Regions from separate parts of the Cytobacillus gottheilii genome, predicted to be linked through region 4. Evidence: riboswitches for the same ligand, from Rfam matches in the RefSeq annotation. Region 4 holds a riboswitch; each other region holds the start of a gene.
What was found. A riboswitch is a leader RNA that binds a small molecule or an ion and turns the genes downstream of it on or off. The one in region 4 is predicted to bind cyclic di-GMP.

Region 1: linked by a shared signal. The riboswitch ahead of J1899_RS06465 (response regulator) and the one ahead of J1899_RS02435 (hypothetical protein) in region 4 are both predicted to bind cyclic di-GMP.
Region 2: linked by a shared signal. The riboswitch ahead of J1899_RS06390 (DUF5050 domain-containing protein) and the one ahead of J1899_RS02435 (hypothetical protein) in region 4 are both predicted to bind cyclic di-GMP.
Region 3: linked by a shared signal. The riboswitch ahead of J1899_RS20745 (hypothetical protein) and the one ahead of J1899_RS02435 (hypothetical protein) in region 4 are both predicted to bind cyclic di-GMP.

Annotation. Positions count from the first base shown of each region.
Region 1 covers NZ_CP071709.1:1,307,458-1,311,654, forward strand. Annotated here, with positions in the region: gene J1899_RS06450 (DUF3231 family protein) at 43-1,080, opposite strand; gene J1899_RS06455 (hypothetical protein) at 1,249-1,527, opposite strand; gene J1899_RS06460 (DUF2642 domain-containing protein) at 1,732-2,031, opposite strand; gene J1899_RS06465 (response regulator) at 2,106-2,468, opposite strand; cyclic di-GMP riboswitch class I at 2,502-2,588, opposite strand; gene J1899_RS06470 (SOS response-associated peptidase) at 2,704-3,378, opposite strand; gene J1899_RS06475 (GNAT family N-acetyltransferase) at 3,472-3,933, opposite strand; gene J1899_RS06480 (EamA family transporter) at 4,009-4,197, opposite strand, start outside.
Region 2 covers NZ_CP071709.1:1,293,301-1,297,497, forward strand. Annotated here, with positions in the region: gene J1899_RS06385 (ABC transporter permease) at 1-434, shown strand, start outside; gene J1899_RS06390 (DUF5050 domain-containing protein) at 482-1,606, opposite strand; cyclic di-GMP riboswitch class I at 1,650-1,732, opposite strand; tRNA gene J1899_RS06395 (tRNA-Gly) at 2,308-2,381, shown strand; gene J1899_RS06400 (B3/B4 domain-containing protein) at 2,685-3,350, opposite strand; gene queG (tRNA epoxyqueuosine(34) reductase QueG) at 3,437-4,197, shown strand, end outside.
Region 3 covers NZ_CP071709.1:4,209,314-4,213,510, reverse strand. Annotated here, with positions in the region: gene trhO (oxygen-dependent tRNA uridine(34) hydroxylase TrhO) at 1-468, shown strand, start outside; gene J1899_RS20750 (methyl-accepting chemotaxis protein) at 518-1,474, opposite strand; cyclic di-GMP riboswitch class I at 1,643-1,756, shown strand; gene J1899_RS20745 (hypothetical protein) at 1,846-2,076, shown strand; gene J1899_RS20740 (penicillin-binding transpeptidase domain-containing protein) at 2,305-4,197, shown strand, end outside.
Region 4 covers NZ_CP071709.1:476,177-480,373, reverse strand. Annotated here, with positions in the region: gene J1899_RS02445 (methyl-accepting chemotaxis protein) at 1-277, opposite strand, end outside; gene J1899_RS02440 (hypothetical protein) at 380-1,090, opposite strand; gene J1899_RS02435 (hypothetical protein) at 1,124-1,501, opposite strand; cyclic di-GMP riboswitch class I at 1,765-1,851, opposite strand; gene J1899_RS02430 (Rrf2 family transcriptional regulator) at 2,107-2,550, opposite strand; gene hmpA (NO-inducible flavohemoprotein) at 2,826-4,022, shown strand; gene J1899_RS02420 (glycoside hydrolase family 1 protein) at 4,134-4,197, opposite strand, start outside.

The sequences.
Region 1 (4,197 bases), 830 kb from region 4:
TTTTATGATTGGAAGCTCTAAAGATGACATACGGTAATGAACTTAAGTCCGATCATAGGCTTTCGGGGGTGATTCCATCCAGCCGTGATCAATGAGAATGTTTGCCCCATCATCAACAAACAATCCAACATTCATGAGGTTTCGCCCATACATTAAAGCGATATCCCTTCGTCCATTTACTGCTATAGAGTTCGCAAATGATCTTATTTTAATAGAAAACATATCTACCTTATGAAAGAGCATAATTTTATCTGAAAAAGGCGGGTATGTGGATGTTGTAACTAAATGATCAAGATGAGATGGTGTCTGCAGATTTTCAACATGCAGTTTCTCCATGAATTGCTTCACTGATTTTTCGGTCATGTCTAACCCGCGTTTAAACAAAGCTTTAATCTTTTCATCTCTAACCACCTGGTAAAACCCTAATAATAATGTTTTGCTTGTTGTGTTATTTTCAATATTGTCATAAAGGTGAGAGATTTCTAAAGCATGAAGAGGTCGTATGTCTCCGATAAAACCTGCCAAGTAATTTTGTTTATGAATAAAATCGTTGCTTTCTGGAATAGGAATAATAGGCGGTTTTGCTATTAATTTTTTTTCAGCTAAGACGGTATTAATTTGATCTAATAACGCCACGGCACAATTGTTGCAATAAGTAAAAAACTGATTGATATCTTTCCTCATAATTAAAGGAATCGCAACGGCATAAATGCTCATTCCCGCCTTGGAAGCATATTTCAGGTAGTGAACATAAAATGTATCATCATAAAGCCTCGGAGCACCATAGTTAACGTCATCTTCTGTAAATCCTTTCGGGATCGGGAAATGACTTTTCTTAAAAAAATATTCGATCCGCTCCATGAAATCCTTCGTCAAAGCAATTCCATTTTCCAGCAGAATTTTAATATCTTCATCGTCACAATGGTGAAGAAAATAAGTGAGGATTTGCTGAGACATGCTGTTGCCTGTATAAGTAGCCCAAAGCTTACCCATTTCAACCGCTGTTAAAGGTGCATTTTCACTTAATGAGTCTGAACTTAAATGAATAGGCTTTAAAATATCCATTGGATTTAAATCCATAATAAATCCCCTTTTGTAGATTTTTTGTTAGGATTACCGATGGATTATTATTTATTCCTGTAGCTTCCTTTACCTTTAAAAATTTTATATACTTTCCTGTATTTGCAAACCTTAGTGCCATTATTCTTATATGTAGCAAGCACGTGTCCCTTCGAAAATTCTATATCCTTATACCCTCAGCTTCCAAGCTGGTATCAACGAATTGAATTTAAAAAAGTAGCTCATAATGACATGAATAACTGTATATAATGCCAAAGTTGTCATGTAGGTAATGAGCCAGATATGAAAGGGTTCTTTCAGAAATAAGTAGAGCAGGGTCATGCCAACTGGAAATGGAACGAGAACAATTAACCAAATCGGTGCTCCAAGCTTTTCAGTTATGGAACCTAAGGATACGACGGAAGCGCCAATAATAATAGCCGCTAATATCGTGATGCTATTTTTCAAAAGGATGCTTCCAATAAAATAAGATGAAGCAGTAAGAAAAATGGCTAGAAGAAAGTTAAAGAAATAAGTCATATAATCACCTCGAAAATAATGATATGTAAATTTTACCATAAAAATCAAGGTGGAATTGTATCGGTACTGTAAATTTACGATAAAAAAGAGTCCTCTCAGACTCTTCATTTTCTATTCTTTTCAGTTAAATAACTACGGTTTTCCGACAAAGTAAGTGATATGCTGAAAACGAATATGATAATTCAAATGGTCAATGGTCAGTTGAATATGATCAATAGCCACCCCGGTTAATATGCCTTCTAGTTTTTCATTAATTGTCACCACTTTAATTTTTCTTCCGATATTCATAAGCAGGTGATCTAAAAATACAGGCTCTGTACTCATGGTTGAGTTTGGTGATAATTGATTCATTATAACTGGAAGGTTGTTTGAATATTTATATTGTCCGGGCGGTACGCTTTCGGTTTGGTTTCGATATAAATAAGGATACAAGCCATATTCCCCCTTTTTTATTACTTTATGTAAAGAGGAGTATAAACCGTGCCTGTCACAACTTTAAACTAAGCTTATTTAATTACTTTATCTAATGCTGGCAGAAGTTCGTTAAAAAAGGGCTTGACGACAAAGTCTTTTGCTCCATTTTGAAGAGCTTCAATGATTATTTTTGATTGGCCCATCGCTGAGCAAATGATTACATTTGCGCGGGAATCAATCCGCCTAATTTCTTTTAAAGCAGTCATTCCGTTAATTCCATCCATTGTTAAGTCAAGCAAGACAATATCAGGTGACATTCTTTTAAATAACTTAATGGCTTCTTTTCCATTTGCAGCTTCTCCAATGACAGTATAACGGTCACTTGAAATTGCTTTTTTAAGCAGCTGGCGCATAAACATTGAGTCATCAGCAATTAATACTTTATAATGCATCATTTCTTTTTACTCCTTTTTTACAAGATCAGTCATCTTGGTAACCCGGCTGCCTTAGCAAATCTGTGCCTTAGGTCCGTGGCTTTGCGTCTTTTACTTTCGTAAAATTTGCCGTTATAGGTATTTTAGCACGTGTTTTCCATTTCGACAATTTGCGACTTTTTTCTTATTACGAATATTTGAAAAGATTTGCCTTCAGTTAAAATAAAAAAAGCCGTCTATCGACAGCCTTTAAAAATCAGCAAAGAGCATGAGTTACTTCAATGGTATTATTCTTAGGAGAGTTTACTTTATCCGAAACGACAAAAGCATCCATGTGGTTATCCTCAAAGGGGACAAGGAGTTTGTTTAGTTCAGTGGCATTCCTATTGTTTGGGTTTAGCCATGTTTTTTCATCCTCTGGATTAAGGATCACAGGCATGCGTTCATGAATCTCTCTCATAAACGGGTTGGAGGCTGTTGTAATAATTGTGCAGGAATAAACGGGTGCTCCTTCAGGAGAAATCCAGCGTTCCCAGAGCCCGCACATGCCAAACAGGTTATCTGATTTTAACTTTATTCTCATCGGAACTTTTGTTGTACTTGTTTTTTTCCATTCATAAAAGGAATCGGCAATAATGAGGCAGCGGCGCTTTTCGTAAGCAGCTCGAAAGCTTTGTTTCTCTGTCAGGGTTTCTGCGCGGGCGTTCGTCATTTTATAGCCGATTTTCACATCTTTTGCCCAGGGAGGAATAAGTCCCCATTTTAAATAGCCCAGACGATTTTTTTCTCCGTCGTTAATGACAGCCAGCACTTCATGAGATGGCGCAATATTATAGCTGCGTATGTATTGTGCTTCATCAATGGCCGCTTCGATATCAAAGCGATCAATTATTTCCTCATAATCAGAAAATAAGGTGAATCTTCCGCACATATCTATTTCCACACTCCTTATCGTTGAATAGGATAGTTACATTTGTTTACGGAGGGAAGAAGACATTGTTTCATAATTTTTAAGGGATGTTTTTTATTTTGGATAATAAATCAAAGGTTCCGTAAGATCTTCATATCCACTTCTTTTATAAAATTCGATGGCTTCATCACTTGGCCAAACAAGCACAAATTCATATTTGTTTTCCTTGGTCCAATCATGGATAGCATGTAAGAGTTTGCTGCCAATTCCCTTTTGCCGATATTCTGGAAGTGTATATACATTTGTCATATAGGCGAAAGGGTACGTGATTCTCCCTGGACGGGGAACCTTGTGGATGCATTCAATATAAATATGAGAAAGAATTTTCCCCTGCTCCTCTGCAATCCAAATAAACCACTGCTGATTGAGGAGTGCTCTTTCTAAAAAGGAGCGGCATTCAGTCTCAAATTCCTGAAAGGATGAGCTTTTTTTGCTTTCATCATGTTCAATAGTGAAGTCCCATCTCATTTGAATTAACTGTTGGATATCATCTGCATCAGCTAGTCTGATTCTCATTGTATTCTCCTTTCTTGTTGAAAAAATTATTCTACAAGCTGAGATGAATATCCTTTAAAAAAACAGCCAAGGTTATTAACCCTGGCTGTTTAGTTCATATGGCTGTATGATTTTTGGCTGGATACTGCTTTTATTGCCGATCATAATTCCGGCTAAGATGATTAATACACCCGTCCATTGCAGGAAGCCGACATGTTCTGATAAGACCGCTGCTGATAATACCACTGCAACGGGCAGTTCGGATGCCGTTAAAATCGTTCCCAG
Region 2 (4,197 bases), 820 kb from region 4:
GTTTCTTAATATCCATGTTTCAGATTGTTGCCGTACTATTATTGTTTAAATACGTGTTGAAGTATGATCTTGGAAATCAGTTTTGGCTAATCATACTCGCATCTGCTCTGTTTGTATTCAGCATGATCAGCATTGCCATGCTGATTACTGGATTTGTAAAAACACCAGAACAGTTCTATGCGATTTATCCATCCATCATTCCGCTAATTCCTTTGGTTAGTGGATCCTACATGATGCCAGGAACGATTTCTAATCCAGTACTGCTGTTTGTAGCGGATCTTTTTCCAATGGCCCATGCAATGGATGCTATCATGAATGTAATTTTTTATGATGCTGGGTTGGCGGACATAACGATGTCACTGCTAATTATGCTTTTAATCGGGATTGTCGGAATGGGATTAGGGATCAATTTGGTTGAGCGCAGGAGCAGGTGATTTATAGAAAAAAACGGGAGGGCATTATGTGCCATCCCGTTTTCTCTTTAATTCGTTTTAATGGAAGATTGTTTATTTGTTTTTTTATTCGTATAGTATAGCTTGTTTTGATCGATGAAAAGATCAATTGAATGTACTTTATTCATAGGTTTAGCGTGTTTGCCTGCTAGTGTTGCTTTATACAAATATCCGCTGTTTGAATAGTTGCTGAAGTAAATTTTGTTGTGCGTGATGACAAAATAAGGTGCTCGTGCATTGATCAGCTTTGTTTTTCCTGTACCGTCCTTTTTCATGCGGTAAAGCTTGTCCTGATCTTTACTGTTAGAGTAATAGAAATAATTTCCCATCTCTTGCACGGATTGAAGCTCTTGAAAGTAAGCATATTTGGTGCTTGCCGCTGATGGATATTGCTTTTCATTCCAGACATGATCTTTTCTCAATGTCTTAGCGTCTACAAGAAAATATTTATAGCTAACTTGATCAGCCTGATTTGGGACAGGATCATTCCAAGTGGCGTCAACATAATAATAGTGATGATCTACTTTTACCATATTCCAAGCATGTGGACCGCCGTTAGCTGTTCCTGCAATATATTCGTTCTCAATACCAGCGCGATCTAATAGCAGCTGCATCGTTTTAGCGTAGCCTTCACAAACGGCAATTCCATCAACCATTAAACCATACGGTGTATACGAGCTTTCAGGAACTGTTCCATTCTGATAGTTTGTCCAGTCATAAGCTGTATTTAAAACAATATAATCGTGAATCGCTTTTACTTTATCAAAATCTGAATCCTTCGGTTGGATTGTCTCTTTTAATATGGATTTAATCAGCTTTTCTTGTTTGCTGACCATCGTTTTGATTTGGGAAACAGGGTATTTGTAGCTGATTTTAATCTTACCGTTTGAATAAATCAGTGTATTTTTGTGCTGAAAATAAAAGATTTCAGGATGATCTGCTAACACGTCATTGATGACTTCACCAACTTCTTTGTATGAAAAAGATTGAGAAGGAAATGTAGCAGTTGTTTGATAGCTTTTAAAGGAATCCAGCAGATTCTGGTAGGTTTCTTGATAAGCTGAATCCTTCTTTTCGGCTGCAAGAGCAGAGGAGCTGATCATTGTGAGGAACAGAAATGCAAAACATACGGAATACAAGGTCTTTTTGACCATGGTCAATCTCTCCTTTACGATTAGTTTCTAAATAGAAAATAATTACGGTAACCCAGCTGTCATAGCTTGCGCCTTAGACCTGTGGCTTTGCGTCTCAATCTTTCAATTGATTTGCCGTTATGAGTATTATAGTCTATTATTATTAGTAATTAAAGGAGTATTAGGTTAAAAATACTAGTCTAATAGAAGTGTTTATGTAAAACTTTTATGAAATGTTGTGGGTTTATTAAGATTTTATTAAACATTTGTTAAAGAAAAATGAAAAACCTGTTGACGATAGAGGATAAATATACTAGAATAATAAAAGTAGTCAGCAGGATTATTCGACAAAATTCGATAGATTTTGCAGGTTCTAATTTGAGATTGAAAACATACTATTTTATTATATTGCGGTTGTAGTTTAGTGGTAAAACCTCAGCCACGAGCATAGCATCCATGAAACATCTGCGAGTTGCCTCGACGCATTAGCTTCTCGAATGAGCTGGCAGAGAAAGAGGCATGACATTTCGTGAGATTAAAATTATTTTAAAAAGATTCATTATAATGCGGGTGTAGTTTAGTGGTAAAACCTCAGCCACGAGCATAGCATCCTTGAAACATCTGCGAGTTGCCTCGACGCATTAGCTTCTCGAATGAGCTGGCAGAGAAAGAGGCATGACATTTCGTGAGATTAAAATTATTTTAAAAAGATTCATTATAATGCGGGTGTAGTTTAGTGGTAAAACCTCAGCCTTCCAAGCTGATGATGAGGGTTCGATTCCCTTCACCCGCTCCATACATAACCAACGCAGTGTTCCGTTTCTTTAAGAACGAAATGTTGCGTTTTTTCATGTTTTAAAAAGTGTTTTCATTGAATGTGTGAAAAGGGTCCATTTAGGAGATATGTGCTCAGAAGCTAAGGAAATGTGCTGTTTAACGAAAGTTATCCGCCGTCAGAAAATTTTATCCGCCGTTAAAAAAATTTATCCGCCAAAAACCATCTTTTATCCGCCAAACGCAAAAACACACCGCCTATCCCGTCGCTCAGCACAAAAAAACGCCCGCCTGCTCAGCAGCAGACGGAACGCACTCCATAATATTAATCAATTATGCGGACCTCACCAGTACCCCCATGCACTTGAAGGAACATATCCTTCAAAGAAACAGTCATTTCTTCCGCTTCTTCAACTGTAATAGATGGGCGATGAAAGACAATTTGCAGCGCATTGACGGTTTCTTCTGTGACAGCCGTTCTTTCTGAATCCACGAACGGGCTGCCAAATGGACCGGCTTCATCTGCTGCGACAAGTAATCGGTGGACAGAGTTTTCCCGACCGTTTAAACCGATATAGGATTCATTCTCCTCACCAAGTCGAATTTGGACTGGACCAGAAAGCTTGTCTGCATCATAAATTCCGATCGGCACTTGATATTTTAACGAAAAGAAATTATTCAAATCAATCGCACTATGAACAGATTGCAGATAATTTTGCTTTATTACTCGTCTGTAAAGTGCTTCGGCGGAATGCCGATAACGGTTAGGATCCTTTCCGCAAGCTTTAAATATCTGACGCCATTCCTGAATTGCTTCGATCTCGGTGACTTTTTTATCCTCATAATCGAAATAAAGCGACTCCTGAAATAATTGCAAGCGGCCTTTTACCATTTGCGGAGATTTGCCAACTTGAATATCATGGTATGTAATCACGCCGATTTTAAAATGAGGGAATAATGTGCTCAATTCAGGTGAAATGTTAATTTCCAATGTTTCCACCTCCAAAATAGATTAGAAATAGTTTATCATAAGAATAATGATTTTTTCATTAAAAGGTAAGTGAGTTGGTGTACTGCATGAAAGTAGAAGAATTGAAACAAGATATTATACAATACAGCCAGTCAATCGGGATTGATAAAATCGGCTTTACAACAGCCGATACCTTTACTGGTTTAAAAAATATATTAATGAAGCAAATTGAACTGAATTATCAATCCGGCTTTGAAGAGCCTGACCTGGATAAAAGAGTTACGCCTGCATTGCTTTTGGATCAACCCCAATCGATTATTTCAATCGCTCTTGCCTATCCTTCTAAAATGAGGGAGCGGGTTGCTGGGAAAAAAGGGGAAAGAAGGGGTATTTTCTGCCGGGCGTCTTGGGGAGAAGATTATCATCATATCTTACGGAATCGTCTGCAGCAGCTGCAGGACTATATCGCTGAAAAAGTGCCGGATGCCCGATTTAAATTTATGGTGGATACGGGTGAGCTTGTTGATCGAGCGGTTGCTGAAAGAGCGGGAATCGGCTGGACTGGAAAGAATTGTTCCATCATTACACCAGAATTCGGTTCCTATGTATATTTAGGAGAAATCATTACGAACATTCCGTTTGCACCGGATAAGCCGATTGAGGATCGCTGCGGTACGTGCACGAAATGTATGGATGCCTGTCCGACTGGGGCCTTGGTGAACCCCGGTCAGCTTAATGCTCAGCGCTGCATTGCTTTTTTAACACAAACAAAAGGCTTTATGCCGGATGAATTTCGGGAAGAATTGGGCAATCGCATCTATGGCTGTGATACATGCCAAACCGTTTGTCCTGAAAATAAAGGCAAAGA
Region 3 (4,197 bases), 790 kb from region 4:
CAATGGGTGCGTGAAAATAAAGAATTGCTTGGAGATAAAAAGATTGTTACGTATTGCACAGGCGGAATCCGCTGTGAAAAATTCTCAGGCTGGCTGTTGAAGGAAGGCTTTAAAGACGTTGCTCAGCTTCACGGCGGCATCGTCACATATGGCCAAGATCCGGAAGTCCAAGGTGAGCTTTGGGATGGTCAGTTGTATGTATTCGATGAAAGAATTGGCGTACCTGTTAATCAGAAAGAGCATGTGGTCGTCGGCCGCGATTATTTTTCGGGCGAACCTTGCGAGCGCTATGTAAACTGTGCAAACCCTGCCTGCAACAAAAAAATCTTATGCTCTGAAGAAAATGAGCATAAATATATGCGCAGCTGCTCAGATGAATGCCGTACAAATCCGCGCAACCGCTATATTATTCAGCATGAATTGAGCGAGGAAGAAGTACAGAATCGTTTAGAAACAATTGAAGCGTAAATCAATGAATAAAACGGGGCATCCAGATTGGGTGCCCTTTTTTCTGCTATTATTTATTGGAAAGCTGATCAATAACCTTTTCAAGCTTTTCGTCTACAACACTTGCATCGTCAATATGCTGCTTCAGCAAAGCGTTTACCTCATCAAAAATATGTTTAGTCTTGCTGATTTCGTCTGCTGTTTCCTGAGATTGATATGTTTGCTTGCCGATTTGCTGCATGACTTCACCAACTTCTTTTTGTACGGTACTAATGATGCTGCTGATAGAATCAATCGCTGTAGTTGAACCGCTGCTGATCTCCATGCCTTCTTGAATGAGATGGGAGCTTTGCAGGGTTGATTGCAGAGTTGCCCCAATATCCTGCTGAATGTTTTTAGTCAAACTGCTAATATTTGCTGTGCTCTCAGCTGTATTTTCCGCCAGTTTCCTAACTTCCTCTGCAACAACAGCAAACCCCTTCCCTTGTTCTCCTGCACGAGCAGCTTCTATTGAAGCATTCAAGGCAAGCAGATTGGTTTGATCAGCAATCTCTTTAATTACTTTTACAATCATTTCAATTTCCTTCGATCGCTCATTGAGCTGCTCCATTTTACGGGAATTTTCCTCCAATTGAGCGCCAAGCTGCTTCATCAGTTCTTCAGATTTTAAGATTGAAGCTCTGCCATCGTTTGACCGCGACACCATTTCCCCAGCAGAATGAATGAGAACCTCTCCTTTTTGTGAAAGGTCTTTTGAATTCAGAACTGAATCTTCACTTAATGACTTAACGTGATCAAAGTGAGTTTTAATGCTGCCAACTAATGAGCCAAGTGTATGATGCTGTCCATTTACCATTTCGTGCTGATGCAGGGTGTGCTGTAAGTCATGGAGAAAATCGAAAATAGTCTCTTGCAGTGCGGCTTCCTTATGTGCCATTTCTTCCTCAACTTGCTTTCGAATAGAATCTTCTAACTCTTTCCGTTCTAACTCTAGCTTTTTTGTATTCTTCTTTCCTATCAGCAGCATGTTATTACCCCAATCCCTATGATTTATGGTCGTCCTTTCTATTATATCGGCACTATTTCCTATCTTTTGTGCATCATATCACTCTTTTTAAATATTTCCGGGGAAATTGTTGAAGATGGTTGAAAGTTGTTGAAATAATGAGAATAAAGACTTAAGATAAAAGTAACAGATGTTTAAAGGCAAACTTATTGAAAAATAAGGACGCAAAGCCGCGAATCTAAGGTCTGATAGACATTCTTTACCTTTGGCATGAAAGTAAAGGCTATTAGTCTTGCTGCCGAAAAGAAGGAGTATCTCTAATTATATTGGACTATGATGGTCGGGCTGCCAGCATGAACGGGTGTTAAAAAATTAGACAAGGAGAGAGGACGATGGAGGTACTATTTGGAACAGTAGCTTACTTTGAACAGGAAATTCAGCGTCATGTTTTAAAAGAAGAGAAAAATAAAATTGCTCAGATTGCTGAAAATCTGGAATTAGATCTTAAGTTTAACTTCGTGTGCCATGAAGATTTAAGAAAAGAATGCCTGCAAAATCTTTCACATGCTTCAAAGAAACTGCTTCAAGCCACGGATCAAAAGCTAGAAAAGATTCCCTGCTAGAAACGTAAATTTACTGAACTTATACTTTTCCTATTTTTCATTAATAAGAATGCCATTAGCGCATATATATAATAGCTGAACTTGCCCAGACATCTAGTATTTGCCTGTGCAGGTTCAGCTTTTTTCATTAGTGAAAATTTTTCATCATACGTTCATTTTCAGCATGAGCAACTTGTAGAAATTTGTCTAATGAGAATGATAAAATAGAATATAGTAGGAGGGGGATTCATGAGAAAAAGATGGTTACTGGCTGCTTCTTTCCTGATTTTTATCGTTTTAGCAGGCTGTTCAAAAGAACCTATGCCTCAAGATCAGTTTTCGCAATATATTAAACATTGGAATAACCAAGAATTTACCGATATGTATCGTTTACTCTCTGCAAAAGCAAAGGAATCCATATCAGAGGATGACTTTGTAGATCGATATGAAAAAGTGTATAATGACCTGCAAATCTCTGATATAGAGGTTACATCGAATGCAGACAAAGAACAGGAATTTGAGGAAGAAAGCGCAGCACTTCCCTTTTCAGCGTCAATGAATAGTGCTGCAGGAAAAATAGAATTCACGCATGATGCAACACTTATAAAGGAAGAGCATGAGGATGGGGAAAATTGGTTTGTAGAGTGGGATACAACGCTTATTTTCCCGGAGCTCGGCGCTAATGACAAAATAAACTATGCCTCTATCCCGGCCCAGCGAGGTGATATAATTGATCGCACCGGCGATATGCTTGCTTTTAATGGCACATTATATGAAATCGGCATCGTGCCGGAGGAAATGGGAAATGATGAGGAAACAACCATTAAAGGACTATCTCAGAGCTTAGGAATTTCCGAGGAGAGTATTGAAAATGCCTTGAATGCAGATTGGGTGCAGCCTGGTCATTTTGTACCGATCAAAAGGGTTTCTCCTGATAATGAAGGGCTTCTAAATGAAGTATTTTCTCTGCCTGGTGTTTTAAAACAGGATGTGAAAGGCAGAGTCTACCCAGCTGGAGAATCAGCAGCACATTTGATTGGGTATGTTGGTCCAATTACTGCTGAAGAACTGGAGAAAAATGAAGACAAAGGCTACTCCAGTACAGATCTAATTGGAAAACGGGGCCTTGAACAAGTACTGGAAACGCAGCTAAAAGGAACAAATGGCATTAAAATCAGCATTACGAAAGAAGACGGATCAGAGGCAGTGCTGGCGGAGAAGCCGGTTGAAAATGGAGAAAAGATTCAGCTGACAATAGATTTAACTGTCCAAGAAGATCTATATGAGGAATTGAAGGGCAATGCCGGCACTGCATCCGCCATTGACCCAGTTACAGGTGCGACAATGGCGTTAGTGAGCAGTCCAAGCTTTGACCCAAATGCTGCTTCATTAGGATTAACAGTACAAGAGTGGAAGACGCTCGAAGAAAATGAGCAGCAGCCGCTCCTTAACCGTTTCAGTCATAACTATGTGCCAGGCTCAGTTATGAAACCAATCACAGGAGCGATTGGCCTTGAAGAGGGAATCACAACAGCAGACGAAACAAAAGATATTAAAGGTCTGCGCTGGCAAAAGGACACCTCATGGGGAAGTTATCGAGTCACACGGGTAAAAGATCCGGGTTCACCAGTCAATTTCGACCAGGCTATGATGTACTCTGACAACATTTATTTTGCTCAAGAAGCATTGCAGTTAGGCAAGGATTCTTTCATGGAAGGGTTAAAAGCATTTGGCTTTGAAGAAGAAATCCCATATGTGTATCCGCTTCAATCTTCACATACAGGCAACATGGACACTGAAATAAAACTGGCAGATTCCGGTTATGGTCAAGGTGAAGTGGAAATGAATATCCTCCACCTTGCTGCCAGCTACACACCATTCATAAATAAAGGTTCACTCATTAAGCCGGTTTTGTTAGAAAACGAAGAAAAAAACCAAGTTTGGAAAGAAAATATCATTAGTGAAGAAACCGTAGCTATAATGAATTCGGCTTTACGAAAAGTCATCCAAGAGCCAGGCGGAACAGGCCGTGCTGCCAAAATGGACGATTACCCGCTCGCCGGAAAAACCGGCACAGCCGAGCTTAAGTTAAATGTAGGCATGAAAGGTCAGGAAAATGGGATGTTTGTTGCATACAATCCA
Region 4 (4,197 bases):
TTTCAACAAGCGTTTCCGAAGTATTATGAACATCTTTTGCAAACACAGAAAACTTTTCCCTGGCATGAGCTAAAAATTCAATCAGCTGGTTAAAGTGAGCATGAGTTTCACTTTTTTCATCTACTTTGCTGATCATCTTTCCAGCTGATAGTTCCTTCATGCCCATTGTAATTTCACTATGAATATGTGAGTGGCGTTTCAGTGAAAAATAGCGGAAAGCAAAATAAACGGTTGTTACCAATAAGACCACAATAATCCCAATTAGAATAGCTTCCATAATTAATTAATTCTCCTGACTCTATATTTAATAAGTTCTTATACAAGTTTGTTTACTATTTAACAATAAATTCCACAAGGAGCATGTATGAAAAGATAAATCCTAAAGCTCCTTCACAAGGATATATGTTCCGTCTGCTACCTCTGAAGGAATTCCCTTTAATCGATCATGGTTTTTATAATCATAAACAATATAATTTCCGCCAAGATCTTTGTATCTGGTCATATTATGATACTTTTCCATCACACGAATGGATTTCGGATTTGTCGCTTCACCAAGAACAAACTTTAATCCTTCTGCACTTGCCTTATCGATCAGCATAGCACCTAATTGCTTAATAATGTCATGGCGCCCATGCTCAGCTCTTACTCCTAACATAAAAAGGTGCAATAGTTCACCATCTGCTATCTCTCTGCCATGGCGCGCTTGAAAATCTTCCATAAAACGCTTGTCCACATCTTCGAGCACACTAAGAAGAATATTCATATCAGAAAAAGATCCTTCGAAAATATCTTCTCCGATAATTTCAGGTGCATTCGTATCGCCAACAAGAGCTCCTACTACTTGCTGCTGCTCATCCATAGCCACTGCACAATACCCTTGTCCAGCAACAGAAGTTAAATAGCCATGAATAAAATCGTAAAGGTCTTCATATTCAAAATTCAGCTGGCCGACCATAGGCTCCTGCACCCATTTTCCTGAAACATCAATACCAAAAAAAGAGCGTGCCAAACATTCAGCACTTTTTGCAATTAAATCTGACTGTTCCTGCCCGACAATTTGATATGTATAAAGTGATTGTATCGCTTCCATATGCTATCTCCCTTGTTCAGATTGATTGCTTATTTATCTTTTAATCGCATGAGGCAGCTGATCCACAAATGTACCGGTAAATTCAATTCTTTCAAGCACATTTCTAATTTGTACTTGAGCAATTTTAGAAGTTGGCTTAAGAACCAGGAAATCTTTAAACCCTAGGGAATTATAAAACTTCATCGTTTGTTCCATCTGTGGAACAACCTTTGATGGAGTCGGCTTTTGATACGTTGCATCAATAACAAATGTGTACTCTTGTCTTGGCACCCGATTAATCGTTTCCTGCAAATCTCCCATATACTCTGCTGCATCTTCTTCTCTCATTGCGCCTGCACGCACCTGGACATGAACTTCCTTCTGATTCTCATTAATGGCCATCATATATTTCTTTTTATCTACTACAATCATCCTCTAAATCTCCTTTTTTATGTTGTCGTTTTCTACTTTGCTTTGCACTGCACTCTTTTCCAACCTGAGTCTAATAAACATAAAGAAAACTTGCCGAGTGACAAGTCCTAAAAGGACACAGACAGAGGCTTAGTTGCACTTATACTACAGCCCTAAAATACCCACTGCATCGAGCCTTCTTCTGCGCTGCACATTTACACTTTTTGAAAGTATAAAAAAGGCTATCCTAGACAAGGATAGCCAATTAATCGCTTTACATTAATTTTGGCAACCCGACTATCATTATCCATACGGATGTTAGACTCGTAGCTTTGCGTCCTTACCTTTCGATAAGTTTGCCTTTATCATATTCAGAAAATAGTACTTATATCATGATGAAAATATCCTACTTTATTATATAGAAACTGGCAAGTTTTGTCGATAATTGTAACTATAGATTAACAATCTTTACACAAATTCGAGTGCAGAAGGGGTTGTGGGTTTTAGGGACAGGTCCATCGACCCGGTTTGGCGTTGCTTAGAGAGACAGGTTTCTCCTCTAATTTAGGTAATCATACCTATCCAACGCGTAAAAAAAATGCCTCCCAAAAGCAGCAGCTACATGGTCAGACATCTCTATTTCCAAATAAATGATTTAATTCTACTCTATTTAAAACAAAATCTTCTAATGTATATCCATTTAAAACATTCAGGAAAGCTTGCAATGCCTCGTATAGGGCGTTTTTCAATTTACAAGCCGGTGAAATTGAGCAATAGCCTTCTCCCTGTTTAAAACAGCCAACAATGTGAAAGTCTTCTTCTGTTTCGTAGACTACCTTTCCAATATTAATATCCTTTGGGTCTTTAGCAAGACGAATTCCCCCATTTCGTCCGCGTATAGTTTCGACATATCCTAATTGTCCTAAGTGATGAATAATCTTCATTAAATGATTCTTGGAGATATTATAAGAATCCGCTATTTCTTGAATGGTGCTTAATTCCTCAGAACCCTTTAGAGCTAAAAATATTAAAACACGGAGAGAATAATCCGTATAGTTTGTTAGCCTCATCCTTATGAATGCTCCTTAATTCGTTTCCTAGTATTATATCTAGAAAAGCCGACAAGTGGCAAGCGCAAGCGAATCTGATATTTGTCTGGTTTCCCAATATTTCTAAGCGCAGAAGCAATGGTTCTTCATACATCAAACCAGTCAAATATATTTAATTCCCTTCTTAAATGTGACAACTTTTCAAAAGATGTATATAAAATATATCTTTTATTGCCACTATTATTATATTATAAACATGCATATAAAATACATGTTAACCCAGAGGGGATGTTATTATGTTAAGCCAAGAAACGATTAAAATCATTAAAAGTACAGTTCCTGTTCTTGAAAAACACGGCAAAGAAATTACAACCCATTTTTACAGTCAAATGTTATCTAAACACCCAGAGCTACTGAACATTTTTAATCATGCCAACCAGAGGGAAGGCCGTCAGCAGACTGCTTTAGCAAATACTGTTTATGCAGCAGCTGCAAATATTGATAACTTAGGCGCAATTATTCCTGTTGTTAAGCAAATTGGACAAAAACACAGAGCACTTGGCGTACTGCCAGAACATTATCCAATTGTAGGAGAAAATTTATTAGCTGCCATTAAAGATGTTTTGGGAGATGCAGCTACCGATGAGATCATCAATGCTTGGGCAGAAGCCTATGGAGTAATTGCTGATGCGTTTATTGGCATTGAAGCAGAAATGTATAAAGAAGCGAAGGAACAGCCAGGCGGATGGGATAGATTTAGAAACTTCATTGTTGAGCGCAAAGTAAAAGAAAGTGATGTTATCACTTCGTTTTATTTAAAGCCTGAGGATGGTTTGGACATTGCCTCTTACCAAGCCGGCCAGTATCTTACTGTAAGAGTTCAGCCTGACGGAGATACATATACCCATATCCGTCACTATAGCTTATCTGCTGCACCCGAAAAAGACTATTACCGCATAAGTGTAAAGCGTGAAGAACAAGGTGTAGTGTCTTCTTATCTTCATCTGGATGTTGAGGAAGGAGATGTTTTGGAAGTTAGTGCTCCGGCTGGTGAATTTATGCTGGAACAAAACGAACTTCCAGCAGTTTTAATCAGCGGCGGTGTCGGATTGACTCCAATGGTCAGCATGCTGCACACCATTATAAAAGAACAGCCTAACAGAGAGGTTACGTTTATTCATGGTGCTTTGAACGGTAATGTCCATGCTTTAAGAGATGAAGTTACAGAGGCTGCAAGTAAATCAAAGCATGTGAAAAGTTTTGCAGCGTATTCCAATCCAACTGAACAGGATCGAAAAAATCAGAATTATGATAAAGAAGGTTTCATAGATTCAGAGTGGCTTAAATCAATCGCTGGAACTTCTCAGGCAGACTTTTACTTCTGCGGCCCTGTGCCATTTATGAAAAAGATCTATGCTGCTCTTAAAGAATGGGGTGTACCATCAGAGCAAATGCATTTTGAATTCTTTGGACCTGCTGGTGAAATTGAATAAGCAGCTGCACTATAAATGGAATTAGCCCGACTGATCAGCCGGGCTAATTCCATTTTACAATAAGAAAGACCGTATAGATTTACTATACGATCCCACATCTCATAGAAAATATTAAAGATTTTTCCCGTTAGAGCTGATAACATCTTTATACCAATAGAAAGATTTCTTTCTCTTT